Regions from separate parts of the Alkalihalobacillus sp. R86527 genome, predicted to be linked through region 2. Evidence: riboswitches for the same ligand, from Rfam matches in the RefSeq annotation. Region 2 holds a riboswitch; each other region holds the start of a gene.
The links. A riboswitch is a leader RNA that binds a small molecule or an ion and turns the genes downstream of it on or off. The one in region 2 is predicted to bind S-adenosylmethionine.
Positions count from the first base shown of each region.

Region 1: another riboswitch for S-adenosylmethionine. It lies ahead of SJY16_RS08145 (Na+/H+ antiporter NhaC family protein); the one in region 2 lies ahead of metX (homoserine O-acetyltransferase MetX).
Region 3: another riboswitch for S-adenosylmethionine. It lies ahead of SJY16_RS03215 (MetQ/NlpA family ABC transporter substrate-binding protein); the one in region 2 lies ahead of metX (homoserine O-acetyltransferase MetX).
Region 4: another riboswitch for S-adenosylmethionine. It lies ahead of msrA (peptide-methionine (S)-S-oxide reductase MsrA); the one in region 2 lies ahead of metX (homoserine O-acetyltransferase MetX).

Region 1 is NZ_JAXHBW010000001.1:1,591,319-1,598,625, forward strand. Features, by position in the region: gene SJY16_RS08115 (SDR family NAD(P)-dependent oxidoreductase) at 1-103, shown strand, start outside; gene SJY16_RS08120 (SDR family NAD(P)-dependent oxidoreductase) at 247-1,050, opposite strand; gene SJY16_RS08125 (M4 family metallopeptidase) at 1,161-2,813, opposite strand; gene SJY16_RS08130 (Y-family DNA polymerase) at 3,158-4,414, shown strand; gene SJY16_RS08135 (YolD-like family protein) at 4,432-4,761, shown strand; gene SJY16_RS08140 (alpha/beta fold hydrolase) at 4,856-5,695, shown strand; SAM riboswitch class I at 5,793-5,896, shown strand; gene SJY16_RS08145 (Na+/H+ antiporter NhaC family protein) at 5,964-7,271, shown strand.
Region 2 is NZ_JAXHBW010000001.1:844,410-851,716, forward strand. Features, by position in the region: gene SJY16_RS04295 (peroxiredoxin family protein) at 17-523, opposite strand; gene SJY16_RS04300 (TraR/DksA C4-type zinc finger protein) at 666-1,184, shown strand; gene SJY16_RS04305 (toprim domain-containing protein) at 1,280-1,609, shown strand; gene SJY16_RS04310 (thioredoxin family protein) at 1,686-2,003, shown strand; gene sigI (RNA polymerase sigma-I factor) at 2,348-3,103, shown strand; gene SJY16_RS04320 (anti-sigma factor domain-containing protein) at 3,124-4,425, shown strand; gene SJY16_RS04325 (TlpA disulfide reductase family protein) at 4,535-4,954, opposite strand; SAM riboswitch class I at 5,121-5,229, shown strand; gene metX (homoserine O-acetyltransferase MetX) at 5,330-6,400, shown strand; gene SJY16_RS04335 (O-acetylhomoserine aminocarboxypropyltransferase/cysteine synthase family protein) at 6,416-7,307, shown strand, end outside.
Region 3 is NZ_JAXHBW010000001.1:626,265-633,571, reverse strand. Features, by position in the region: gene SJY16_RS03250 (LuxR C-terminal-related transcriptional regulator) at 1-472, shown strand, start outside; gene SJY16_RS03245 (histidine phosphatase family protein) at 474-1,055, shown strand; gene SJY16_RS03240 (GNAT family N-acetyltransferase) at 1,145-1,696, opposite strand; gene SJY16_RS03235 (DUF6843 domain-containing protein) at 1,728-2,225, opposite strand; gene SJY16_RS03230 (iron-containing alcohol dehydrogenase family protein) at 2,652-3,743, opposite strand; gene SJY16_RS03225 (methionine ABC transporter permease) at 3,775-4,449, opposite strand; gene SJY16_RS03220 (methionine ABC transporter ATP-binding protein) at 4,439-5,473, opposite strand; gene SJY16_RS03215 (MetQ/NlpA family ABC transporter substrate-binding protein) at 5,495-6,301, opposite strand; SAM riboswitch class I at 6,476-6,584, opposite strand; gene SJY16_RS03210 (dihydroorotate dehydrogenase) at 6,982-7,307, opposite strand, start outside.
Region 4 is NZ_JAXHBW010000001.1:1,997,210-2,004,516, forward strand. Features, by position in the region: gene argC (N-acetyl-gamma-glutamyl-phosphate reductase) at 1-340, opposite strand, end outside; gene SJY16_RS10160 (DNA topoisomerase III) at 484-2,631, opposite strand; gene SJY16_RS10165 (DUF2553 family protein) at 2,745-2,966, opposite strand; gene SJY16_RS10170 (alpha/beta hydrolase family protein) at 3,060-5,297, shown strand; gene msrA (peptide-methionine (S)-S-oxide reductase MsrA) at 5,350-6,006, opposite strand; SAM riboswitch class I at 6,107-6,220, opposite strand; gene SJY16_RS10180 (Na+/H+ antiporter NhaC family protein) at 6,305-7,307, opposite strand, start outside.

The sequences.
Region 1 (7,307 bases), 750 kb from region 2:
AGAAGTTAACCTGCCTGCGTGGATGAATGCCGGCGCAAAGGTATATCACGCAGCACCTGGTCTAATTGAAAAAGTGGGTGGACGTTTCTTTAATCAAAAATAAATATTATTTTTGAAGAGCAACCGAGTAGGTGCTCTTTTTTTTGCTAGCTGAAAGAAAATGATCTGTATTTTTTCAAACAACCATCTTAATTGCACACGGAGCACCCTGCGAGTGCTCCGCCGCGTCTAGTCAGATGTATCCTTTTACCTCATCACACTTCCACCTGATATCTTCAATGATTCTCCAATAATGTTTTCAGATGCGTTTGAAAGAAGGTAGATGATACTGTTCGCTACTTCTTCTGGTTGAGTGATACGACCAGATGGCAGTCCTTTTTCGACCGCTTGCAATTCTTCTTTGTAACTTTTGTTCTCACGCTTTCCTTTGGCTTCAATGGCGTTTCTACCCATCTCTGTATCTACGAAGCCTGGACAAACGGCGTTAACACGAATTCCATGCTTGATTGCTTCATGTGCGAACGACTGAGTGAAGCCTATTATTGCGAATTTTGATGCGCTGTATGCTGTCCCTCCATACGTTCCGCGAAGCCCAGAAAGAGAAGAGAGGTTAACGATACCGCCTTTTTGATCTTTGTTACGCATATGGTTATATACGAGCTGAGTGAGTAGCACTGTCGCAGTGTAGTTAAGCTCCATCACCTTTCGTAAATCGTCCTCTGTTAAGCGATCAATAATATCTCCGCCTCCAATACCAGCTGAATTTATGAGACCGGTGATCGGACCATTTTCTTTAACTGCTTTCTGCACTAGGTTTGAGCGATCATCTTCATTTGTTAAGTCAGCTACAATAGTAGTGACCTCTGCACCCTCCACTAAGGTCTCACATTCTTTTTGAAGTTGTGCTAGCTTTTCTTCGTTACGCCCTGTAATCGATATTATTGCCCCTGCTTGCACAGCTACCTTTGCTGTTGCATACCCGATGCCACCGGTAGCGCCAGTTATGATGATATGCTGCTGTTTTAATGCATCTTCTTTGAATAGTTGCATAAGAAACCTCCTAGCATTTCCTAACGTCATCATTCATTCCCGCTTTCCTGGTGATGAAACATGAAAACAGGTAGCTTTAGAAAAAAGCTACCTGTACATCATACATCAAACTATTGAACGCCAACTGCCTCAAATGCTTTGTTAACCGATTGTACTTCCGGACTACTTGCACCATATAGGTCTGTAGCAGCTTGTACAGCAGAAGAGCGCATATGGCTGAAATCTGAAGAAGATGTTAGATATTGAGTCAACGTACGATAGTAGATAGCGCCGAGCTTGTCTTTTCCAATACCTGAAACTGTCACACCATAAAATGTTCCGCCTTCGCTTAACAGATAAGCAGCCTTGTTCATGATGCCGCTATTGATATGAACACCACCATTATCCTGTGTCCCGGTATAGCGTTCAGAATAATGAGCTGGATCTCCAAACTGAGTTGGGTCTGACATTGAGCGAAGAGCATCTCCAGATGTTCCTGGTGTATAAATATCTTCCCCAATTAGCCAATCTGGATTGTTGTTATCATGGTATTCAACCAGCGTTCCGAATACATCAGACATCGATTCATTTAGTGCACCAGATTCGTTCTGATAAATGAGGTCCGCTGTTGTGTTCGTTACCGCGTGTGTAAGTTCATGAGCAACAACATCTTCTCCTCCTGATAGTGCAACGAATGTAGAACCATCACCGTCTCCGTAAACCATTTGACTTCCATTCCAAAATGCATTGTTATAGTCTCGTCCGTAGTGTACTGTCGACTCTAATGGTGCTCCGTTGCCATCATAACTATCTCTGTTGAATACTTCTTTATAATAATCATAAGTAGCGCTCGCATAGTAATGTGCATCTACAGCTGCGCCATCGTAACTAGCATGAAATTCATTATCCGAGTCTGACCACAGCGACCCAGGCAACTTTTGGCGGTTTGATGCATCATAAGTGAAGACGCCGCCACCTCTTGTTGTATCTTTCAAATAGTAAGTAGAAGAGGAGAGGAGTGTATTAAATGATTTAGTGTCTCCAAGCACACCAGTACCCGTTCCGGTTGTAATCGTTCCAGTAACGTCAGAGCCACCACCACCACCTGGCTTACCTACTCCTTCTTTTTTCGCTTCGTGAAGCGCGTTAAAACTCGTTAGGATCTCCCCAGTTACTGCATCTACAACATAATTCCAGTTTCCTGGCTCAGGTGATAAGAAATTCAGTGTTACGTGATAGGCGTAGCTAGCAGAATTCCCTTGTGGATACACGACAAGAGTCGATTCTGGTTTTTGCTCATAGTCTGGGGTGAAACCAAGTGCCGCTTCTGCTTTCTTTATAGCATCCTGCTTTTTAAACTTAGTTTCCTTCTTTAGTTGTTCTTTCTTCGACCCAAGATCTGAAATCACTTTCCCTGATACAGCTGTTAATACGCCATCTTTATTAACATGAACTGTTTGAGTAGATCCGTAAACTGGTGTTCCTTTATGTAACTGTTGAAGACGAAATACAGTATATCCAAGTTGATCTTTCTCGGTTGATAAAATCTTAAATGATTGCTCTGCTGTAGCACCACTGAATTTGTAGTAGCTTTTGTTTTCGTTTAAGTAATCAAACAACACTTCGTTAGGATTTTTTGAAGATGCCTTTGTTAATTGTCCTGATACAAATGAGGGGGTCCCTTTATCATTATGTAAGTTTGTTGCAAGTGACCCCGACGGAGCTAACATACTTCCTACCAGACCTGCTGATAGTCCTAGTGCTAATAATTTTTTCTTCTTCATGTAAATCCTCCTTTTATCAGATGAGAAAAGATTAACACAATATGAAAAATATTCAAACAATTTAGATAATTATGGTGTTTATGACCTATCATAAGTTAAGGTGAAATAGGCTATCAGCACTAAAGAAAAGGAGCGTCTGGGTTTTAAGATCTAGTTGCTCTTTTTTTATTGAGAGCCACTTTTTCTTTTGAAAAATGTGGAAATGACTTCTCAACATAATTTCTAGCGAATTTTACGCGTTGGAAGAAAGTACTTATTGATATACGAACGTATATTCGGGTAAAATACGGGTATAGATATATAGAACTAGTGTTCTTATTCAGGACTTGAAAGGAGTGGTGGGGATGGATTATTCAACGTTTCAAAAGAAAACCATTTTGTGTGTCGATATGAAAAGCTTTTATGCGAGCTGCTCGGCAGTTGAGATGGGGTTAGATCCATTAACATGCTATCTTGCTGTAGTGGGTGATACAGAACGTCAAGGTAGTGTGGTTTTAGCGGCTTCACCCGCATTGAAAAGAGACTTTAATATACGAACAGGAAATAGGCTTTTTGAAATTCCGAATGATTCTCGGATTCATATCGTAAATGCAAGGATGTCCTCCTATTTAAAGCAATCGATGGAGATTACAAGGCTCTTTCATCGCTACGTTCCAAAAGAATGTATTCACACGTATAGCGTGGACGAATCTTTTCTGCAAATTGATGGAACGGAACGTCTCTGGGGAGGGCGTTTTGAGGCAGCTAATAAGATTAGGGCAGAGATCAGTGAAACATTTGGTCTACCTTGTGCGATTGGAATTGGGCCCAACATGTTGCTGGCAAAGCTCTGTCTTGATTTAGAGGCGAAGAAGTATGGAGTTGCTGAGTGGACGTATGCGGATATTCCTGAGAAGGTTTGGTCCATCTCTCCCCTTAGTAAAATGTGGGGAATTGGACCGCGCCTTGAGCGCACGCTAAATCGAATGGGCATTATGAATGTCGAGCAACTGGCAAAATACCCTTTGCATCTTCTTGAACAGAAATTCGGGGTGATGGGCAACCAGCTTTATCATCACGCCTGGGGAGTGGATCTTTCTGAAATTGGGGCTCCGATTATGCAAGGGCAAATCAGCTTTGGTAAAAGTCAGATTCTACTTAGAGATTATCATGAACAAAAAGAAGTCAAACACGTGATCTTAGAAATGAGTGAAGAGGTAGCGAGGCGCGCGAGAAGAGCTGGAAAAGCGGGGCGTACGATTAGTCTTGGGATTGGCTATAGTAAAGACGAAGGAGGTGGAGGCTTTCATAGGTCGAGAAGTATCGACAGTCCAACTTCGATCACACTTGAAATTTACGACGTCTGTTTGCAGCTCTTTCAGGAGTTTTATGGAGGGAAAACGGTGCGGAAAATATCAATTGCCCTTTCAAATATTTGTGAAGATGAAGAAGTGCAGCTTGACCTTTTCAATATGAAACGACCAAAGCAACGAGACCTTGGCTATGTCATGGATTCTATAAGAGAGAAGTATGGTTCTGATGCTTTGCTTCGAGCTGTTTCCTACACAAAGGCTGGTACAGCATTGCATCGAAGTAAACTTGTCGGAGGTCACAAAGCATAGGAAGGGGTTGAGCTTAGGTGATTCGTGATCGAGGAAATATCAAGTGGACATCAATGATGTTGCCAGAGCATGTTAAAGAGCTGAGAGAATGGAAGGAAGAAGACCGAAAAAGCCAAAAACCTGAGCTCGATGAACAGAAAATCGAGGAAATGAACGATATTATATGTGAAGCGATGGAGTTTCATCGGTCTCTTACTTTTCACTACTTCCAAAAAGGTATGACAAACGTAGTGAAAGGATATGTTCATTATATAGACCAGCTTAATATGGAATTACGAATTGTTGATATGAGTGAGAAGAGACAAACCATCTCTTTCGAAAATCTCGTGCATGTAGGAGAAGAGTAGCGGTGGCTGGTAACACTCTCCAAAATAGAAAACGTTTTTCCTTAGCGAAAAGGGGTAAAATACGTACAAACTATTATACGGAGTGAAGTGTGAGATGCTAGCTGCTCAGAACCTCAAACATTATAAAGAAAATATTAAAGGGATCGATATTCATTATGAGTATCATAAGAATGAAGTTACTTCCGATCGTCCTGTATTAACGTTATTGCATGGGTTTTTGTCCTCAACGTTCAGTTATCGAAAGCTTATCCCCTTGCTTTCAAAGTACTACACTGTTGTAGCCATTGATCTTCCGCCATTTGGAAGAAGTGAAAAATCCAGTCGTTTTGTTCATTCTTATCAAAACTTCGCAGAAGTAGTAATCGAACTACTTGAACGGTTAAGTGTTGAAGAAACGATTATGATCGGTCATTCGATGGGGGGGCAAGTGGCACTGAGAGCATCAGGCTTAAATGAGAACCTTATTAAGAAAAATATACTACTTTGTAGTTCAGGCTATCTTGAAAAGGCCAAACAGAGTCTCGTATATTCATCTTATTTGCCTTTTTTCTCAATGTATTTAAAACGATGGCTTTCGCGTAAAGGAGCGAAGGGAAATCTCATGAATTGTGTGTACGATCCTGATTTAATCGATGAAGAAATGGTAGACGGGTATGTTCAGCCTTTCTTTAATGAGGGTATTTTCCGCTCGCTTGTACGCATGATTCGAGATAGAGAAGGAGACCTTTCTCAAGAAGAGTTAAGAAACATCAAAACCCCGAGTTTATTGATATGGGGGGAACACGATAGAGTTGTACCGTTGCAAATTGGCAAACGATTAGCGGAGGATCTTCCGAATTCTGAGTTGATCGTGTATGAAAAGACAGGTCATTTACTTCCTGAAGAGCAACCGCATTCCATTTTAAGCGACATCCATACCTTTATTCAAAGGTAGCTCACTTGTAGCGAGTCGATAAATGACACGATTCGACTTTATTATTGACGAAGAAGAATAATGCGTGATAAACTTCATAACACTAATAATCGAATAGTTCTTATCAAGAGAAGCGGAGGGAACTGGCCCTGAGAAGCTTCAGCAACCTCTGACAATCAGAAAGGTGCTGCTTCCAGCAAGAGAAATCTTGAGAGATAAGAGTAGAGCCCTCTTCTCTTGAAGTGGGCTTTTTTGATTGCTACAAATTAACTAATAAGGAGTAAGTGTAATGGAAAAAGAAATAAAAGGGAATGGCTTCGCGCTGATCCCGCTTGGTATATTTATTTTGCTTTTTATTGGGACAGCAGTTGTAACGAAAGATTTTTATAGCATGCCAGTTGTGCTTGCCTCATTGATTGCTGCAGGAGTTGCGCTCTCAATGAATCGAAAAGAAAGCTTTATGAAGAAAGTAGAAGTTTTTTGTCGAGGAGCAGGAAACTCTAATATCATCTTAATGATCCTTGTCTTTCTATTAGCAGGAGCCTTTGCTGAAACAGCGAAAAAAATAGGGGCTGTAGATTCGATTGTAAATCTGGGTATCTCTCTATTACCTGCAAGTCTTCTCGTTGTTGGCTTGTTTTTGATCGGGTGTTTTATATCGATATCAATGGGGACCTCGATGGGGACAATTGTAGCGTTAGCGCCAATTGGAATCGGGATTGCAGAGCAAACGGGTATTTCGGTAGCTCTTACTTTATCTGCCGTTATCGGTGGTGCAATGTTTGGAGATAACCTTTCCATGATATCGGATACGACAATTGCAGCTGTCCGAACACAAAATACAAAGATGAAAGATAAATTTAAAGTGAACTTTTTCATCGTCCTGCCGGCTGCCATTATTACTGCTATCATTTATGGATTTTTAACAATGGGAGAAAAGGCATCACTAGACGGCGGGAAATCATTTGATTTAATCACCGTGTTACCTTACATTGGGGTATTAATAGCAGCCATTGTAGGAATCAATGTGCTTATTGTACTCGTTAGTGGAACGTTGTTTGCAGGGGCGGTAGGCTTATTTAACGGTACTTTTGGTCTGAACGGCCTAGTATCTACCGTTACTGATGGGATTAAAGGAATGGAAGACCTTGCTATGATTGCGCTGATTATTGGGGGAATGATTGAAGTAATCCGATACAATGGAGGCGTTCAGTACGTTCTTGATAAAATCCTTAATCGAGTGAAATCACGAAAAGGAGCAGAGTTCGGTATTGCTGGACTTGCAACGATTCTTGATTTATCAACGGCAAATAACACGATATCTATCATTATGGGGGGACCACTTGCAAAGAATATATCAGAGAAATATCATGTTGATGCTAGGAAGTCTGCAAGTATACTTGATATCTTTTCTGGAAGTGTTCAAGGAATGTTGCCATATGGAGCACAGTTGCTAGCAGCAGCCGGCTTAGCCTCGATTTCGCCATTAGCACTCATCCCTTATTCGATTTATCCAATCCTAACGGCAGTAGCGGGTATCATTGCGATTGGTATAAATTATCCTTCATTTCGAAAAGAGTCCACAGTAGAACATTAAAAGAAACCAGGCCGTCGTCTATGACAGGCCTGGTTT
Region 2 (7,307 bases):
TAATGGCCGTTTTTTTTTATGCTTTGTTTTTACGGATATATTTAATCGTAGTTAGTAATCCATCTGCAGAAGGACGTCCGAATGGACTTGATTGTAAATACTGTGCCATCAATTTTCCTTCATCATCGATAATAAAGATTGCGGGCTCACCGTGCTCACCATGATCTTCATAAGGGTCTTTTTCAGTATGCATGAATACGCCAAATGAATCGATTGCCGCTCGCTCATGATCTTGTAGAACTGGAAAATCAAGACCATGTTTCTTCTTCATTTTGCGTAGCGAATCTAATTCGTCACTCGCAATTGCGATAACATGCACATCAAGATCTTCAAAAGCTGAAATGTTTTGTTGCAACTCTTCCATTTGTTCGTTACAAACAGGGCACCACTCACCTCTAAAGAAAACGAGCATATGCCATCTGTTACTGTCTTCTTCTAAATGCTTATCCAGTTGAAAAAGGCCTCCCTCAGTATCTACGAGAGAAAAAGTTGGTACATTCTGTCCTAAAGATAATTTAGCCACTATACTCACTCCTATTTCAATGTCTTATCCATTGCTTTCCACCTACTGAACATAATAAAACATCATTGGATGGTTTAACGTAATCAAATAACAGGGAAAATAAAATATGGAAAAAGAAAAAGAACCTTTGGAGGGAAAAAATATGACTTTGTCGAATCAAGAAATACAGGGTTTTAAAAAAACCCTTCTTATGCAGAAAAAGGAAATACTTGAGAATGGTTCAGCCGAGCATAAAGAAAATAACGGGCTTGCTGAAGAAACGGGGGATTTAACGTCATATGACAACCATTTTGCTGACCTTGCAACAGAGTTGGATGAAAGAGAGAAAGATATTACAATTGAAGATGCGGCAAGAGAGCGTTTAGAGTTAATCAATACGGCTCTTGATCGCATTCGTGAAGGAAATTATGGGATTTGTGTTGATACAGGAGAACAAATTGATAGAGAGCGTTTGGAAGCTATTCCATATGCGATCCGTACGAAAGAAGCTCAAGATAGACTTGAAGATCGAAAAGAAGGAAATAAATCAGAAACTGAGGCATCGTTTGCCACAGGCGGTGAAAGGGAAGATGCCCGAATTCGGACAGTAGACGATCTACAAGAGGAACACGGGAATTCAACAAGGATTCCGTCCTCAGAAGACGAGCGTTCTGACGACTAGGTAGAATACTTTATAGAAAGTGAAACGATATGCCTTCTTATCCATATACTATAGTAAACGCAGTAGAGACGACAGCTTGAATGGAGAGTTGCGCCATGCATGATAAAGTGATTATTGTAGAAGGTAAGACGGATCGAGATCAGCTACTTAGAATTCTAGATGAACCAGTAGATATTATTTGTACGTACGGTACGATTAGCTTTGATCGACTCGAAGAATTAAGTGAAGATTTGGTCGAAAAGGATGTGTATGTACTCGTCGATGCAGACGAGGCTGGTGAAAAGCTACGAAAACAATTAAAGCAAGAAATTCCTCATGCGGAACATTTGTACATTACGATGCTGCATCGAGAAGTTGCGGAAACACCATTAAATTATTTAAAACGCATTCTACGAGCAGCAAAATTCAAAGTAATGACTGCATAAATAGAAAAGATACATTTCCGGAGTAGGGGCTCACTGAGCTTCCTCTTCGGGTTTATAAATGAAGGAGTATACAGATATGATAGAATTAAACAAAGAGGTTGAGATTGAGAGAGCCCATCAGGAATCAATGTCGGTGCTCTTTTTTTATACGCCTTTTTGTTCGACGTGTAAAATTGCTGAAAGAATGTTAGGTATAGCAATAGAAGCGAACAATTTAAAGGAACAAACGTATAAAGTCAATTTAAATTATTTCCCGAATTTAGCTGAAAAGCTAACGATTCAAAGCGTTCCTGCACTTACAATCTTTAAAAATGGACAAGAGGTCGAAACAATTTTCGCATTTGAGTCAGTCGTTCGTCTGAATTCTTTATTTCATAAGTATAAAGAGAGTTAAATTTATTTGATGAAGTTTGACCAATTCCACCACAGGATACGTTGTTTAAAAAGCGTATTCTCGTAGGGGTTTAACGGGATTAGAATTTGTTGAAAATTGTGCAATATTAATAATGATAAAATATGATAACAGACAGTAAAGAAACAGTAACATTGTCATTAAATTGTATTTTCGTTGCAGCTGATTGAGTGGTATAAATGAATAGAGAGTCGCCATTCGAACATATCGTATGGGGGCGAATTTTATTTTGCATTCTTTTTAAATTTTTAAAAAAACAGACATCTAAGAAAAAAACCTAATAAGCGATCAATGATAAATTGACTGCAAGATGAGAGGTGTATGACATGACAACCATTTCAATCAGCACGAAAATCGGAAAATATAAAAGTAATAATGACAATGTTACATTAGAAGATAAAATTGATAGAATACAGAATGGTGACGAGTTTTTACGAAATAAACTTTTGGAAGACTACCAGCCATTTATAAAGAAAATTACGTCAAAAGTCTGCAATCGATACATTAATCAAATGATGGACGAATTTAGTATTGGTCTATCAGCTTTTAATGAAGCGATGGATCAGTACCAAAGAGGACAAGGTAGTCGTTTTCTTACATTTGCAGATATGGTTATCCGTCGCCGCGTAATCGACTATATCCGTAAAGAAGCACGTCAAAATAAGTACATCTATCTTGAACCAGAAGAGTTGGACGAAGAAGGTAGATTAGAAGATAGCTTTGCTGAACAGAAGGCAGCGCTTGACGTATATGAGATGGATAAACAGCGGGAAGTAAGAATGTATGAAATCGAAGAATACGAACAATTGCTGCAGAAATTCAGCATCACGTTCAAAGTGTTAAGTAAGAATTGTCCAAAACACATAGATGCGAGAGATAATGCGAAATTGATAGCGAAGCTTATCGCGGAGGATTCTACTTTGTCGAGTTATCTTCTCGAAAAAAAACAACTTCCAATAAAAGATTTGCTGTCTCTTGTTTCTTGCAGTCGGAAAACGATCGAACGTAATCGAAAGTATATAATAGCAGTTGCATTAATTTATCTGGGAGGTTTTAATGCACTGAAATCTTATATACAGTAACTGAACGAGGGGGCCAGGGGATGAAAAACGGGGTTATTATGGAGATACGAGGCAGAAAAGCCGTAGTCCTGACACCCGATGGTGAATTTACAACAATCTATCTTAAACGCAATCATAATTTATCAATTGGCTCTGAAATTAAACTTGCACAAAAACCTGAGAAAAATAGAAAAGGTTACTTTATCCCCTCAATGCCAACTATGGCAGGAATGGCGACGATCATTATGCTTTTTGTCATTGTGGCTAGTGTTATTCCAGTCCCGAACAACGATGCAGTGGCTGCCTATGTTAGCTTCGACATCAATCCAAGTATCGAGGTGGGAATCAATTCCGACCTTGAAATTGTAGAGTATCAAGCTTGGAATTCGGACGGTGAAGGGTTGAATTTAGATCAAGATACAAAGAATATGCCGCTAGAAGAGTTTGCAAATATTCTTTTTTCAAAACTTGAAGAAAATGGGTACCTAACTGATAAAGGACAACTACTTATCGTAGCGAGTAATGTTGAAAAAAACAGTCGCTATCAGAAAGTCAAAAGCAAACTAGAAGAAACGATTAACGGTTTAAAGCAAAACGATGTTTTAACAAAACAAGCTGTTGCAATTACAACTATTTTACATGCTGATTATCAAACGCGGAACGAAGCAGTTGAAAAAGGTGTGTCTCCTGGAAAATACATGACGTATTTAGCAGCACAAGATCGTGGAGTCTCGATTACTCTTGAAGATGCTCGTAAGCTCTCTATTAAGAAGTTGGGTGCACTCAACAATAGAGCAACTGCTTCAGAAGATGATGAAGCAGAGCCTACTGAAAACGTTACGTACGATCTAGAAAATAAGATTACTCAGCTTAATGATGAATCTAATAAAGCAGTTACTAGTGAATCAAATAAAAAAAAAGAACAAAGTAAGCAGCGTCCAGTAGTAAAAGAAGACAAAGAACCAATCGGTAAGCTCTCAGATAATGGTCAATCTTCATCTCAACAATCCGTTGACAAAACTGCTAAGAAGCTAAAAGATTCTGAACCACAGGAAACGTCTGTGCAAAAAAAGGATAAAGAAAAGAAAGAAAAAGAAGACAAAAACAATCGTTCTTCGAAGGAAGACCATAAAGATAGAAATGATTACGATGATAAGAAAGACAAAAAAGACAAGAAAGACTACAAAGACAAGCACAAAGATAAACACAAAGAGAAGCACAAAGATAAACATGACAACAAACACGAAGATAAACATGAGGACAAGTACGAAAGCAAACACGATCACCACTCTAATGATAAACGAGAAAGTAAAAAAGAGTGGAAAGATAAAGATAAGCACTGAGAGTAATTTTTTAACTTGTTTGAAAAAGGTTTAACGCTATTATTTTATATTATTAAAAAAGAGTCAGGGAGATCATCTCCCTGGCTCTTGTTGTTCTGTCCAATCGTTATTAAAGCATGATAGTGGGAAGAACTTTGATGATATCCATGAAAGATGCCTGGTCCCCAAACGTCTCTACAATGTTGTGTTGCTTATCGAGAAGCACCGTTGTTGGAACACCTTTACACCCATAGAGATCATACGTTTCTCTCCCTTTGTCTTTTAGTACCGGGAAGGAGAGGTCGTTTTTGATTGCAAATTGTTTACCAGCTTCTTCTGAGCGTTCTCGTCCAGTCACATTGATAGTAAGAAATTCAAGTTTGTCTAAGTCTGCGTGTTCATAAAATTGTTCTTTCATTGGTAGGTCTTTCATACAATCAGGACACCATGATGCCCAAAAGGTAAGCATAACAGGCTTTCCTATATAGTCATCCAAGGAGTATGTTTTATCATTTCGGACCTCTTGTAAAGAAAACGTAGGGGCTTTCACAAAAAGTCTCCTTTCAAATATAGATTTATGGTAACCTTACCAAAATTCACGTTCTAATCAAAACAATTTGTGCGTAGTTTGAATTTGTATAAACTTTCAAAAAAATGTTTGACACTAATGCATTGCCTTGCTAAAATAATACTCAATCAAAGTAATTGAATATTCGTACTTATCTAGAGAGGCGGAGGGACTGGCCCTATGAAGCCCGGCAACCGGCAAACCATTTGGTTTGAAAAGGTGCCAATTCCTGCAGGATTTTTCCTGGAAGATAAGCAGAGCTGATTTAATATAATCGTGCCTCTCTGTCTTTCAGAGAGGCTTTTTTGTTTTTATAAGTAGTTGAAATTGTTATTGCGTGATGGGAGTGAGAGGGAGTTGGGAAAAGAGACGAATTATGAGGAACAACGGGTCTCCATTGGCTCGCTTGTACTTGAATCAGGAAAAGAACTTGAAGAAGTTGAGTTAGCTTACGAACGTGTTGGACCGAAGGAAGCACCAGTCATTCTAGTCTGTCATGCACTAACAGGTAATCAGTATACGGTTGGAAGAAGCGAGGATGGGTGGTGGAAAGGGCTTATCGGTCATCACAAATTTGTGGATACTTCTGAATTTCAGGTAATCACATTTAACGTACTCGGAGGATGTAATGGCTCAACTGGTCCATTATCTCTAAATCCAGCTACAAACCATCCGTATCAGGCAGACTTTCCTTTCGTAAGTGTGAGAGATATGGTCCATTCTCAAAGGAGAGCGCTTGAAGTACTTGGTATTGAACACCTTCACGCAGTGGTCGGTGGATCGCTTGGAGGAATGCAGGTTCTCGAGTGGGGAATTCTTTATCCAGATGTAATGGAGCATCTCGTACCGTTAGCTGTGACCCCCTCTCTAAGCGCATACGGAATTGCGTATAATGCAATTTCGAGGTATGCCATAACGAATGACTCTGAATGGAAAGATGGGTATTACAAGCATACTCACCCACCAGCTGCGGGGCTAGCTACAGCGCGTATGATCGGAATGATTTCGTATCGTACAGATGAAATGTTTCAAAAGAAATTTGGCAGGAGGGAGATCGACAAACCTGAAGAACATACCGAGGCTGCCTACGACGTCGAATCTTATCTCAAATACCAGGGACAAAAGCTTGTTGGCAGGTTTGATGCCAATAGCTACTTATATTTATTAAAAGCAATGGATCACCATGATATAGCTAGAGGAAGAGACAGTATTACACCAATACAGAAGATACGAGCTAACGTTTTAGCCATTAGCTTTAAAGGTGATTTAATTTATCCACCCAAGGATCTTGAAAATATTTTTTGCCTTGAGAGGATGGCACGATTCTATCTCGTCGATACAAAGTATGGTCATGATGGGTTCCTTGTTGAATTTGATAAGTGGGGTCCATTAATTAAAGAGCAGTTAAAAGAACCGTCAAAAATTTGAAGGAGTGGATAAGAGATGGCAGAGAATCGTTATAACTTAGAGACAATTGGAATTCATGGTGGTTTACAGGCTGATCCTGCTACTGGAGCGAGAGCATTACCGATTTATCAAACCAACGCCTATAAATTTGATAACACAGACCATGCAGCAGATTTGTTTGGATTAAAAGAGGAAGGATTTATTTATTCTCGGATTGGTAATCCAACGGTAGGTACACTTGAAGAACGAGTTGCTCAGCTCGAGGGAGGAATAGGAGCTCTTGGGCTTGCGAGCGGGATGGCTGCTATTACGAATGCAATCTTGAATATTGCTAATAGTGGAGATGAAATTGTATCAGCTTCCACTTTGTATGGGGGGACGTACAACCTATTCTCAATAACTCTTCCTAAATACGGCATTAAAACCAACTTTGTTGATCCGAAAGATCCGGAATCATTTCGACATGCTATTACACCTAATACTAAGGCAATCTTTGCTGAAACGATTGGTAACCCTGGACTTCACGTACTCGATATAGAGAAAGTGGCAGAAATTGCTCATGAAGCAGGGATACCGTTGATCGTTGACAACACATTTGCCACTCCTTATTTATGTCGACCAATCGAACATGGTGCTGATATAGTCATACATTCAGCAACGAAGTGGCTTGGGGGGAATGGTTCAACAATGGGAGGACTGATCGTAGATAGTGGAAAATTCGATTGGAACTCATCTAAGTTCCCAGGCTTTATTGAACCAGATCCTTCTTATCACGATATTGTATATGCTGAAGCACTTCCTGAAGCGGCTTTTATTATAAAAGCTCGTGTTCAGCTATTACGAGACACTGGCGCATCATTAAGTCCATTTAACGCTTTTCAGATCGCTTTAGGGATTGAAACACTCCATGTTCGGATGAAAGAACACG
Region 3 (7,307 bases), 220 kb from region 2:
AAACAATAATGAAGAGCTGTACGCCTTGCTATATCATCTTCTTCCACTCGTATTAACTGAAGGAATTCTCGTTGCTTCAACCCCGGTAGTCTACTATCAGAACCTTCTCGAACAGTTTCGCTTCAAAGAAATCCCTGAAGCGTCTCATAACGACTACGGCATTCATGTAAGATCGAAAACGTACGAGCTAGACTTGAAAAATAACCGCTTACCACATTACTTGGATACATTCGCAAACGCAATCGGTGTATCCTTGAACTCAACAACACCTTTGGATCGTTTCCAGTTCACTCCTCGCGAAAAAGAAGTAGCTAAACTCGTTATCCAAGGAAAGCCAAATGCTGCTATCGCGAAGGAGCTATCATTAACAGAAATCACAGTAAAAAAACATTTAACTCGAATGTATGCCAAACTCGAAGTTAAAAACCGAACTGAATTAACTAAAATGATTTTAGGAAGAAGGATTACGTAGAATGAAACACACAACGATTTATCTCGTGCGTCATGCACATTCCACCTACACTCCCGATGAATATGGACGAGAACTTTCGCAAAAAGGGAGAAATGATGCTAAAAATGTGACGGACTTAATGAAAAATCACCACGTGGACGTTGTTCTTTCGAGTCCCTATCGTAGAGCTGTCGCTACAGTTGAGGGAATAGCAAAAAACATCGATCAACAGGTAAGCGTGATCGAAGACTTAAAAGAGCGCATACTCGCCGAAAAACCTGTAGACGATTTTGACGCTGCAATCGAAAGAGTCTGGAGTGACGAGTCATTTTCATTCGAAGGTGGAGAGTCGAATGAGGATGCAAGACAGAGAGGGGTTCGCGTTTTATCTAAGATTCTTTACACTTATAGAGGAAAAAACGTGGTGATCGGCACGCACGGAAATATCATGGTTTTGCTGATGAGTTACTTTGACAGTCACTATGATGTGGAGTTTTGGAGAAGTCTCGATATGCCAGATATTTATAAGCTTTCTTTTAATGGAGAAAATCTGACTCAGGTTGAAAGGGTCTGGACACCTGAATGGAAGAAAGACAACTTATAGTCGTCATCATGAAGAAACCCCTGTTTTATGAGAGTATATGACCTCACAAAACAGGGGTTTCTCACGTTAAACAAACGTTTGATTGAACATTATTTATCCAGGTCTTCTTCCCATTCGCTTCGTAGTAAGCCCATAACGACAGTATCATAGTACATTCCTTCTACGTACTCATTTTGACGTAATCTACCTTCTACTTTGAATCCACATTTCTCATATGCTCTGATTGCACGGGAATTACCACTCCACGTGTCCAACTGAATTCGTTGTAAATTTAATTGAAGAAAGAGATAACGGACCATCACTCCGATCGCATCATTTCCGTACCCTTTCCCCCAGTATGCTTTATCACCGATCGTGATCCCCATCTCAGCAGACCTAGTAATGCTGTTCACATCTCGATAGTCAGCAATTCCTATTAATCTGCCTTCCAAATCAAGAACTGAGAACACTCCATTATCCGCTCGATTCATACTTACTATCGTTTCATACGTACTTTCTACTTGTTCACGAGACACATGTGTTAGCAGTGGAGAATTTCCAACTGCAAATAGACTGACCTCATCATCGTTTCTCCATTGAAACAACTCTTCCATATCCTCGAACGCTACTGCGCGAAGTCGAGTTAAGCTTCCATTCATCATATCTTCATCCTTTTCTATTATGAGCTGTCCACTATTCGAGCAGACCCTCTTCAATCAGTTTTGCTTCAAGCTTTGGGGATAGATTTCGATTGGACGGAGTTTGAGGTCCCCTTCCTACAAAATCTTCACTACAATGCGATTCGGTAATATAGAACGCATTATAAAGAAGTCGTCTGTCTTTAACCGTAATGCCACCATTAGGAAAGAGGTAGGTACAATCCTCCGCTATTTTCGTGCGTTTATCTTTACTGTCCACATAATAAAACTCATCAGTTACTGTCCCATACTCCATTTCTTCAGTTGATGTTAAAAACATTCCATCCTTATCATATCGGATCATCGTAAATCCTTTTTCCTTTTTTAACTTTGGAGCACCCTCCACATTATAGACGGTGATTAACTGACCCTCGAAGCCTTCTGGAATCAAATGCAACGTATCTGTTGTGTCATGGTTCGTAGAAGCTTTAGACGAACATGAAACTGTACTCATAACCACTAGTGTCAAAACAAGCAGTTTGCTCCATCTCATATATGCTTCGCCCCCATTATCTAAACAAACTCTATGATTATTTCGACGCCTATCAGTAAAGTGCCTGTCACTCCCCGCATTTTGTCGAAGAAAAATCTCAGTCTAGAGACTGAGATAAAAACCATTCCCCTGACCGGTTTAATTCAATAGACTTCTGCGTAAACTGGAAGTAGAAAGAAAGAGGTTAACGATACCAGGAGTGGGACCGGAGAATCTTTTTAATAAACGTTTAGACTTTTGAATAGGATTGTAAAAAAAGGAGGTCTTGTAATGGTACTGTTAGTAATGAAGAATTTCTTTAAATCACACTTAAAGCAAGTTGAAGCATTTAGAAAACATCGCGAACGGCATATCGATCGACTTTCTGATCATCAATACCATATATAAACCCCTGGATCATACATTAGATCCAGGGGTCTCTTTTATTTAATGCTTTATTTTTGTTAAGGCTTCAAGCTTTGTGATCGCTTTTAACAATTCTTCTTTTGTAACAATCTTTGTTATATGAATCGATTCCCCTTCTTGCGTCGCGTATTCTGAAATCGAATCGGCTTTAACTAGACACTCAACGTCAGGAATTCCAAGTGCACTAAGCGAAACAGGTAATTTTACGAATTCATAAAATGGAAGTAGTTCCTTGATTTCTTCCCACTTCTCTTCTAGTGCAAGCTGAGCTAATATGCCATACGCTACTTTTTCACCATGAAGAAATGAATGTGTTTCAGGCTGATGAGTTAGTGCATTGTGAATCGCATGAGCTCCAGCTACTCGCCCATACTGATCTCCAAAACCTCCTACCATCGCTCCAGTAAGTAGGTTCGTTTCGATTACTTTTATAAACGATTCACTTAGATGGTCTTCTTTCTGATCGTTAAGAGCTTGCTCACCATGTTCTAGCAAAACGTCTCGACAGCTTTTCGCTGCAAGGTATGCGAAGTGAATCGGTACTGATCGAGAAGGAAGCGTTTCGATAATGCTTCTCGCTTCATACCACTTTGCAAGCGTATCTCCAATTCCAGCTCGGAGAAAAGATGAAGGTGAATGAAGCAAAATTTCTGGTTCCACGAGAACTAAATGAGTGCTCCGCGGGTAGACGATGTGCCTTTCGAACTCTCCCGCCTCCGTGTAAATAACACTGAGAGGTGTGCACGCCGCACAAGTAGAAGCAAGAGTCGGAATAAGTGCTGTTTCAATAGTCAGTTCGTTCGCAACTGCTTTTGCAACATCAAGCACCTTTCCTCCACCAACACCGATAATCAGATCCGCATCATGAAGACGACCTAACTCAGCTTGTCTTTCTATTTCAGTGTAAGAACACTCTCCTCTATATTTCGAAAATGCTGCATGAAATTGAGAGAGTTCAGGAATATAGTGACGAGCTGCTTCCCATGACTTTTCACCGTGAATCAAAAAAATATTCCGAAATCCACCTTCCTTCAATCGAGCTGGAAGCTCATCCAAAGCACCTTTATGACACTGATAATGCCCTGGAGTAGCCCTTATATGAATAGGTTCCATCCTAATGGGCCTCCTTTCCACACCTATAAAACTAGTCCTTCTTCAATCGAGCTGCCATCACGTTACCAAATGATTGTAGTCCTTGCACGAGTACAATCAACAAGAACACGGTGACATACATAACATCAACTTCATAGCGAAGATGACCATAACGGTAAGCAAGGTCACCTAATCCTCCAGCTCCAACTAGGCCTGCCATGGCAGTAGCACCAATCAATCCAATCGTTGCTATCGTAAGTCCGAGCACGATAGAAGAACGAGATTCACGTACAAGTACATGCCAGATAATGTGGCGTGTTTTAATTCCCATCGCCTCATATGCTTCCACTACTCCTCGATCCACTTCAAGAAGAGCAGACTCCATTAGCCTAGCTATGTAAGGAGCAGTAAAAACAACAAGTGGCACGATTACTCCTTTTACACCAATCGTCGTACCTGCAATAAATTTTGTGAAAGGTAGTATAAAAAACAGGAGAATGATGAACGGAATCGACCTGATTACGTTGATGACCGCATTTAATAATCGAAATGACATTTTGTTGTCTAGCGCCTTACCAGGCCTAGTCAGAACGAGCAGCACACCGAGTGGTAAACCGATCAACACTGAAATGAACAGAGAAATCCCGACCATCTGGAATGTCTCGATGATCGCACTCCATATGTCTGCTCCCCATAGATCGATAAACTCTGATACTTTAGCTGACATGTGTACTCACCTCCTGAACGTATCCTTCAACAACGATGCCTTTCTCTTCTAAAAACATAACCGCTCTTCTCGTTTCTGACTTTTCGCCCTCAAGGTGAACGACTAACCTTCCGAAAGGTTCGTCTTTAAGCTGCGTGATATTCCCTGCAAGAATAGAAGGATAGATATCAAAGTTTTTACTAAGAAGCGCGAGCGCTGGTTTACCGGAAGACTCCCCGACAAAGGACAACGTTACGATTTGGCCGCTAGTTTCCAACTTTTTCACGAGTGATTCTGGAACGTCATCTTGAAATAGTGATTGAACAAACCGCTTCGTAGTAGAAGTTTTCGGTTTACTAAACAGATCAACGACGCGGCCACGCTCAATGACGCGCCCATTTTCCATCACCGCTACTTCATGACAAATCTTCTGAACGACGTGCATTTCATGTGTAATCAAAAGAATAGTAATCCCAAACTCCTTGTTAATTTGCTCTAGTAAAGAAAGAATCGATTCTGTTGTATCAGGATCAAGTGCGCTAGTTGCTTCATCACAAAGAAGAACTTCTGGCTCGTGAGCAAGAGCGCGGGCAATCGCAACTCTCTGCTTTTGACCTCCAGAAAGCTGCCCGGGATACGTATCACGCTTATCTTCAAGTCCAACGATTTTAAGATACTTCTTTACCCGCGAATCGATTTCCTTTCTTGGAACACCTGTCAACTTAAGAGGAACGGCTATATTTTGATAAACCGTCCCCGTTTTTAATAGATTGAATGATTGAAAGATCATACCTATTCGCTGACGTGTTTTCTTTAGCTTACCTGCTGATAAACCTGTTAACTCTTCATCATTAATGTACACCTTGCCTTCCGTTGGTCGCTCTAATAAATTGACCGTTCTAACAAGAGTACTTTTACCAGCCCCACTGTAACCGATCACGCCATAAATCTTGCCTTTTTCAACGTTTAAATCTACGCCATCCAAGGCTTTCGTTACAGTCGTTCCGGTTTGAAACGCTTTGGTGATGTTTTCTAATCGAATCATTTCCTTCTCTCCTTTACGACATTACCAAGATGCTATGACTGAACCGTTGAATTCTTCTTCAATAAACTTCTTCACCTCATCTGAATGGTAATATTCCACTAGCTTCTTGATTCTTTCATCATCTTTATCATCTGATTGGGTTGCAATCACGTTCACCCATGGAGAATCCTTTGGTTCCATTTCAAGCGCATCCTCGGTTGGTACTCGTCCACTTTCCATCGCGTAGTTTGTGTTGATCGCCGCAATAGCGAGCTCGCCTAGCTGTCTTGGAATCTGTGAAGCTTCAAGAGGAACAAATTCTAGATCGAGTGGATTTTTCTTAATATCTTTTATTGTTGCTTCAACCCCTACACCCTCTTTAAGTTCAATAATGCCAGCCTTTTCAAATAACATTAGCGCTCGGGGTTCCCCAGTAGAGTGGTTAGGCAGACCTACTTTGTCGCCTTTCTTCAGTTTATCCAGGTCATCGTATTGGTCAGAATAAATCCCCATCGGAAAATTAATCGTTGTCGCAACTTTTGTTAATTCCATGCCACGCTCATCAACAAAATCATTTAAATACGGTTCGTGTTGAAACACATTCGCATCAAGTTCACCTTCATCAAGAGCTGTATTCGGCATCACGTAATCATTAAACGCCACGACATCGATCTCAAATCCATCTTCTTCAGCTACTTCTTTTACCTTCTTCATAATGTCCTCATGAGGTCCAGCTGTAACCCCAACCTTCAAAGGACCTTCATCTGACTCACCCGACTCTGCACTACCAGAGCATCCTGTTACTACAATTAATAATAGTGCACCTAATAATAGCGTTAGTTTCTTCATTCTCCTACTCCCTTTCTTTTCTATACTAATTTAAAGCGTCTTTGCACTAAACTACGAAAACATACGATTGCATTAGAACGCTGAAACTCCCCTTCCTTTTGTCTACCCATAAACTAAAAAAACTCTCCCTGTTGGACAGAGAGAGTTGGGTGTTTTTCACCATTATGTAACTCTCTCTCATCTCTCAAACGATTGCTCGTTTGCTGGAATTAGCACCTTTCTCACGAATTGAGATGGTTGCCGGGCGTCAATGGGCCAGTCCCTACGCCACTCTTGATAAGAGTTCGAATTATTCATATTGTTTAACTATTCTCAACAGTATAGTACCTTATCCAGCATGCGTCAAGGGGACTTTGATCGGTACCTGTCACCACCCACATTCTGTCGAATTGTGATTGTTCACCTTAAAGGTGTTCATCAAACCAACCGATCAAATGGTCATTCGAGAACCGTCCGGAATGAAAGCAGCTTTTGGAGAAAATCCGAAGCGCAGGCTGGCACAGAAGAAGGAAAGGACGCGGATTTCGTTATATGGAGCGGTGATCCTTTTGATACGAGGAATGTGGTTGAAGCGACTTTTGTGAATGGGGAAAAAGTATAAGGGGCTATTTAGCTCCTTTGCAAAAAGCAGTAGAAAAGACTCAATAAATTGAGTCTTTTCTACTGCTATCAAACACTACCTATGAACCTCGCTTCTTTAAATATGGATAAGAGAAATATAGCCCTAAGACATAGATGGCTACCAGTAGATATGCTGGAAGAAGATGAAAAAACGAAGTGTATCCAATAACAAAATGAGTGACGATGCCTGCTAGAAATGCAGGTGGTGCTCCTACAGCCAGCGTGTTCCAAACCCAGCTTTCACCTTCTCGAAATCCCCATAATGAAATAAATAACACTAAGATACCTACACTAACGAGTGCACTTCCAAAGCCAGCCCGGTCATGAGCGATAACAGGAATAAGTCGGTCATTGAGGTTTTGCATAGTATCTGGGGTCATGCATA
Region 4 (7,307 bases), 1.2 Mb from region 2:
TATACCATTCTTCGTATAATCCTTCTCCTTTAAGTCTGAAATCTCCAGACAAATCAATGCATAGTACACCTAGATTAATCAAAGTCGGAATATATTCAGAACTAACACCTGCAGGGGTAGCAAAAAATACAACATCTACATGACTTGCGAGCTTTTGACAATCAAGTGAATCAAATTTGGTTGTGACGATATCCGTAAGGTGTGGAAAAACCTGGTCTACTTTTACTTCTGCATTAGATGGAGATACGATTGTGTCGATGTTTATGTTGGGATGATTGAGCAATAAGCGAATCAATTCTAGTCCGCTATACCCACTCGCTCCTACAATAGCTGCTTTCACTACTTCCACTCCTTCATTGCTTCGTTATTGAATGATTATACATACAGGAGAATATATATACAATACCTTTTTTGCTTTTTCTAAAAGTTTTTTAAATCGAATAAAAAACATGCCCCCGATCAGGAGCATGTTTTTTAAGTGGTTTATTTTTTATCAAATTCAAACGTTAGTTTCTTTTCAGAAGAGTCCCATACTAAGGCTGCATTAAACGTGCCTTTTTTTCCTTTCAATCCTTTGATAATCGATGATTTGCCATCTTTTAAAATCTTTTTTGCGTTTGTTTGCGATACGGGTTTTCCGAGTATACGTTTTGAAATGGTGAAAGAGCATTGGTTCTTTGAGTACCCGCTGCACCCATACAATTTGCCTTTATCAATCACGTCAGAATTACATAAAGGACACGCTCCTACTTTTTTACCGAGAGCTTTTTTTGAAGTCGTAGATGGCTCGATCGTAACCCCTTTCGTATCCCACGAGTCGGATGACCGAATTGCATCTTCCGTTAACTTTGCAGCAAGTTTCTTTACTGATTCCATAAATACTTGAGGAGATGCATTTCCACTACCTATTTCTTTTAACCTTTGTTCCCATTTCGCAGTCATTTCTGGACTAGCAAGAACCGCTTCACCTATCGAGTCGATAAGTAAGATTCCTTTGTCAGTAGCTGACACCTGGTTTTTCACAACTTCGATATACTTTCGGTCCTTAAGCATCGTAATAATTCCAGCACGCGTGGCTTCTGTTCCGAGCCCTTCTGTATCCTTTAAGACTTTCTCTAAGGATTCATCTTCAAGATGTTTTCCGGCAGTTTTCATCATCGTAATAAGCTGTCCTTCAGTGAACCGTTTCGGAGGCTGCGTCTTTCCTTCGATAACATCTGCTGATATGACAGTACCCGCCTGTCCCTTAACGATAGGAGGGAGAACCTCGTCCTTTTGGGAGGAGGTGATGACTCTATGCCAACCCTCTTGGACTTTTACTTGCCCTTTTGAAATAAACTCTGCTCGATCCTCCACGAGAGTCGTTAGAGTCGTATAGTCTACGATTGCTACATCTTCATGTGCAGCGAGAAGGCTTCTTGCGATGAGATCATAGATTTTTGATTCTTCACCAGAGAGTCTATCGAGTTTAGGAACCTGTTCTGTTGGAATGATGGCATAGTGATCACTTACTTTTGAAGCATTCACGTAGCGTTTATCATTCATAATCGATTGTTTCTTTAAAGGGAAAAGGGATTTATACGCTTCTTGCTTCTGAAGCTTTGAAAGAATCGATGGAAACTCCGCTGCTTCTTCAGTTGTAACAAAACTGGAATCACTTCGTGGATAAGAAATCATTCCTTTTGTATAAAGTTTCTGTGCAATATCTAGTGTTTTTTTAGGAGAAAATTTATACTTTTTATTCGCTGCTGATTGAAGTGATGAGAGTTGGTAAAGGTAAGGAGGTTTGTACTGTTTTCGCTCCTTTTTCACTTTGCTTGCTTGGCAGGTTTTATCCTTGCAGAATGCAGCAATCGCTTTTGCCATCTCAGGATTATCAACTCTCGTTTGATCATCTTTCATCCATTTTCCTATTACTTTCTCTCCGTTATAATCAAATGTTCCTTTCACTTCCCAAAACGGTTCGGATTTAAAATTAGAAATCTCCTTTTCACGCTTTACAACGAGTGCAAGCGTTGGAGTTTGGACTCTTCCAGCAGAAAATACATCTTGAATCCCTTTTTGCTTAAATAATAGCGTATATGCTCTTGATGCGTTAATTCCAACTACCCAGTCTGCACATGATCGTGCATAGGCTTCGAAATATAAGTTTCTCGTATCTCTTTCACCTCGTAGTGAGTTGAATCCTTCTTTTACCGCTTTTTCTGTTAGTGACGAAATCCATAAGCGTTGCATCGGTTTTTTACAACCGGTTTGGTTGATGATGGTCCTGACGATAAGCTCACCTTCCCGGCCAGCATCTCCCGCATGAATGATGGAACCAACATCTTTCTTTTGAAGAAGTTCTTTAATAATCTTAAATTGCTTCCATTTGCTTTTAGAAACCTGGTATTGAAATTGCTCTGGTATCATCGGTAAGGTTTGTAACGTCCATTTCTTCCATTCGGTTTTGTACGTTTCTGGAGGAACTAGTTCACAAAGGTGTCCTACTGCCCATGTTACGTATGCGCCACCTGGGAAATCAGATGTGGGCTTAATATATATGTACCCCTGTTTTTTTTCAGAAGGATAAGGAGCGGCCAACCTTGAGCCCTGATCAGGCTTTTCCGCTATAATGCAAACTGCTTCCAATCAAAACATCCCTTCTTAATCATGATTAAAACGTGTTTTCATATTTCAGTATAGCTCACTCTGTACAGTTGTGGACATAAAAAAACTGCTGATAAGACAGCAGTCATCTTACATTAACACCAACCTAAATCACAATCAAACACGAATTGTTTGATAACCTCTGGTTCTTTTTCTAGAACGTATATTCGATGATTTTCTACTACATAGGATGAATTCACCCTATATACTGATGTGTTTAAGTTCAATTCTCCTATCTTCACCTTGTTTCTATAAAGGTCGATCGTACCTTTGTTTAGCTTTCCTACCACAATGCTTGTAATATCCGTTTTTTTCATAAACTTCCCCTCTTTTCCTAAAGAAAATACACGCTCAAACTGGATGGTGTCTTTGATATAATGAAGAAATGATAAAAGAAAGGGAGGGTATCTTTGGAACAACAGCATGATTATGAACGGCGTAGCATGGTACATAGTAAGAAAAATGTTGTCCAAAAAAGTTATTTAAGATTGTCGAATCATATAAGAACCGTTTTCCAAAGAATGTGGAAAGGTGCTTCCTATGGGGCATTGTTGATGACGATGTTCCTTATTTTTTCGATAGGTTTTGATTTCCATACTGGACTTGGCAAAGGAATCGATATTCTCATATTCTCACTCCTGAGTGTTTTGGGTACGTTGGTCATCTTCTACATTGTAAAGCTCTTCGTAAAATATTTAGTGAAGCTTCCAGTTTTCTTTATAGCTGCATTAGCTGTGTCTGTTGGACTAATTATTTATACACTTGATCAGTTTAAATCTCTTGAGAACATCTTACCTCTTGCCTATTTGGTTGCAGGTATTGGCTTAGTCATAGGAGGCTTTTTAGGGTACCCTATCGTTCATGGAATGAAGAGACCTTCTTCTATTTTTATGCTGGCGTTTGGAACCCTAATAACCGCAATCTTTTTTTATTGGCTGTTCACACCAGGTATAACTGAAGAACGATTACATGTCGAGCAACAAACCCTCTCTCCAGTAAGTGAAAACCCCTCTTTGCCGGGTAAATATGACATAAAAACGTTTACTTACGGAAGTGGTACAGACAAACATAGAGAAGTTTTCGGGGAAAAGGTAGATGTTCAAACAACGTCTGTTAACGGTTCCGCCCTTATTGGTGACTGGTCGAAACTACGTGAAATGTTCTGGGGCTTTACTGATACAAACCTCCCTATTAATGGTAGGGTGTGGATGCCTGATGGTGAGGGGAAATTCCCTTTAGTGTTGATGGTCCACGGTAATCACAAGATGGAAGACTTCTCAGATGAAGGCTATCGTTATCTAGGTGAATTACTTGCTAGTAGAGGTTTTATCACTGTATCAGTGGATGAGAATTTCTTGAATTCTTCTTGGTCTGGTAGTTTAGGAGGAGATATTAATGGAAGAGCGTGGATGCTATTAAGTCATCTAAAAGAAATTGAAAAACTATCAACAAAGAAACAAGCGCCGTTTTATGAAAAAGTAGATTTCGAGAACATTGCTCTTACCGGCCATTCACGCGGTGGACAAGCAGCTATTCTGGCGGCAAAGTTCAATAAGTTAGAGCGTTATCCAAACAACGCATATAAACGGTTCGACTTTCAGTATAATATCAAAAGCGTTATTGCAATCGCCCCGACCGATTACCATACAATTGCAGATCGGAAAATTGAATTGAATGATGTGAATTACTTAATCCTACATGGTTCATACGACAGTGATCTTTCTGAATTTGAAGGCGACCGTCAATTCAATGGAATCACCTTAACTGGTAGAAAGAATATCATGAAAGCTGCTCTTTATGTGGATCGAGCAAACCATGGACAGTTTAACACTACATGGGGAGACAACGACACGTACTTTCCATTCACGCTTTTATTAAATAAAAAACCTCTTCTAGATGGAAAAGAACAGCGACAAATTGCGAAGACGTATGTTTCAGGTTTTTTAGAGGCAACCCTTCATGATGATTCATCTTTTGTACCGATGTTTGAAGATTATCGATATGCATTAGAATGGCTACCTTCGACAACCTATATTAATAAATATGAGGATCCTTCGTATCATATCTTTAGTGATTTTGAAGAGGATGTAGATGTCTCCACGGCTTCTTCTCCTTATCTCAATATGGATGCCGAGGGATTATTGCAATGGTATGAAGGTGAATTGGAATTTAGAAGAAATAAAGTAAGAGATAATCACGGAGTGTTTCTAAAATGGGATCATGCTTATTCAAAGAATGGCTCATATACGCTTTCGTTTAAGAAGTTATTGGAAAACCCTTATTCATTTAATAAGAATAGCGCCTTAACCTTCACAGCAGGAAATGTTTCTGACGAGGAAGAAGTTGTAATGGATTTTAGTATTGTTGCTACTTCTGAGAACGGGGAATCCGCAAGTGTACAAATAAGTGATGTTATGAGTATGCATCCGGTCCTCCCTATCCAGCATACGAAAACAAAATTTTATGAAGAAGCGCGATTTGGTGATCCTACAGAACCAGTTTTACAAACCTTCAATATACCGATGACAACATTTATGGATCAAAACAGTTCTTTTCAACCGGAGAAGCTCACTTCTATTCGCTTTAAGTTTGATGAATCAGAGAGAGGTAAACTATTCTTAGATCATATTGGTGTTAACCGGAGATAGAGTATACAAAAAGGCTTTCCCAAATCTTTAAGGGAAAGCCTTTTTTATCCTATCATGAAATTTTGCAAGAAGATTGACCATGTTTCGCAAGGTAGCTCTGATGGTATTCATCAGCTCTATAGAAATTGGCTGCAGGTACAATTTGAGTTACAATCGGTTTTTTGAACTTTCCAGATGCCGTAAGTTCTGCTTTCGCCTTTTCAGCTAACGTTCTTTGCTCATCAGAACTATAAAAAATAGCTGAGCGATATCTAGTGCCAACATCTTCTCCCTGACGGTTCAGTGAAGTTGGGTTATGGTTTTCGAAAAATACTTGAAGCAACTCATCATATGAAATGATTGCTGGATTATATTCTACGAGTACAGCTTCTGCGTGCCCTGTTAATTCTTTATAGACTTCTTCGTAGGAAGGATCGATCGTTTTTCCTCCGGTAAAGCCAGCAGATGTGGACGTTACCCCATTTAACTGCTGAAATAGTGCTTCTACTCCCCAAAAACATCCTGCTGCAAATACTGCTCTTTCCATTGTTTCCACTCCATTTCTCCAAGTGTCGTTTCTATTTTGGCCAGCTTTTTCTAAATATATGTCTTCGAGTTCACTCAGAGATAACATATAAAGCTGTTTATTATTTTTCTTATAGATTCCTTTTCCTAAAAGGCTTTTGATCATCATTTGTTTTTTTTCTTCATCTTTTGATACAAGTTGCATATTCGTTCACTCCTTTATTAATAAACCGTTTGATGAGGAGTGCATATAAAAAAACCCTCATCTGCCCGAACAGAAGAGGGTTGGTTATACCGATCGCCTCTTCTTATTTTCCGACTTTCGCCGCAGGAATTGGCACGGTGCTCCCGTATAAAATCTATAGGAATCCGTTGCCGAGGTATCTAAGGGCCAGTCCCTCCACCTCTCTGAATAAGAAGATCCTTGAAAAAGGATTATTAAGTTAATGACAATGTTAAAGGTTGTAACACTAGGTGTCAATAGAAAAGCTTACATTAGTGCGCTAAATAATAAAAGAAATTACAAAATAACCAATTGCAGATACAGCAGCACCAATGAGTGCTGGCTTGAGCTTGAATGTTGCATAAGTCATTGTATTTAATTTGAGAATTTTTGCTATTGTATTCGTGTTATCACTTAGAGGTGAAGAAAATGCTCCAAATGTCCCGCTTGCAAATACAGCACCGATCACAAGAGGTAATGATGTCCCTGTTGTTGCACCAAGAGATATTCCAAGTGGCATGAGAATCCCCCATGTTCCCCATGAGGAACCGATAAAGTAAGAAACAAACGAACCAACAAGAAACAAGACCGGTGGTACAAATAATACAGGAATCCAGTTTAAGTTCTGTGTAACAAAGGTTGAAAATCCTAAAGTTTCAGCTGAGGAAGCAAGTCCCCAAACAACTGTGAGTAAAACGATTACAGCCATCATATCGTTCCCACCTTCAATAAAAAAGGTGACGAGATTCTTGAGAGTGAACTTTTGGAACAAATAAAAAACAAATGTTAATAGAACCGTTGTCAGGAGGGCAAACACCATGGCATCTAATACATCTGCTTCGATAAAAGCTTCGATTATCCCCGTAAATCCTTTTTCATAGCCATTCCAATATGTAAGGAAGAGTGTAAGAAGAATAACACCACTTAGAGGAACCAATAAGTTCATTGGTTTAGCTGGTAGATCCTTCGAAACGACAGGGTGACAATCTTCCCACTTATCATCTATTTCTTTTTCGAGATTTCCTGCATCGGTAGCTGGTTTTTTATTATGATGAAAAAAACTTAAATAAAACCCAATGATGATGATTGAAATAGAGAAGAAATTATAAGGGATACTTTCTAGAAATAATCTGTACCCATCACCTTCGAGACCCTGCCCTTTTAAAGAAAGGTCTACAACAGATGACATGTACCCCACAAATGCAGTAGCGATTGGAATCAGTACAATTACCGGGGTAGCTGTGGTTTCGATTACAAACCCAAGTTCCTGTGGAGTCATCTTT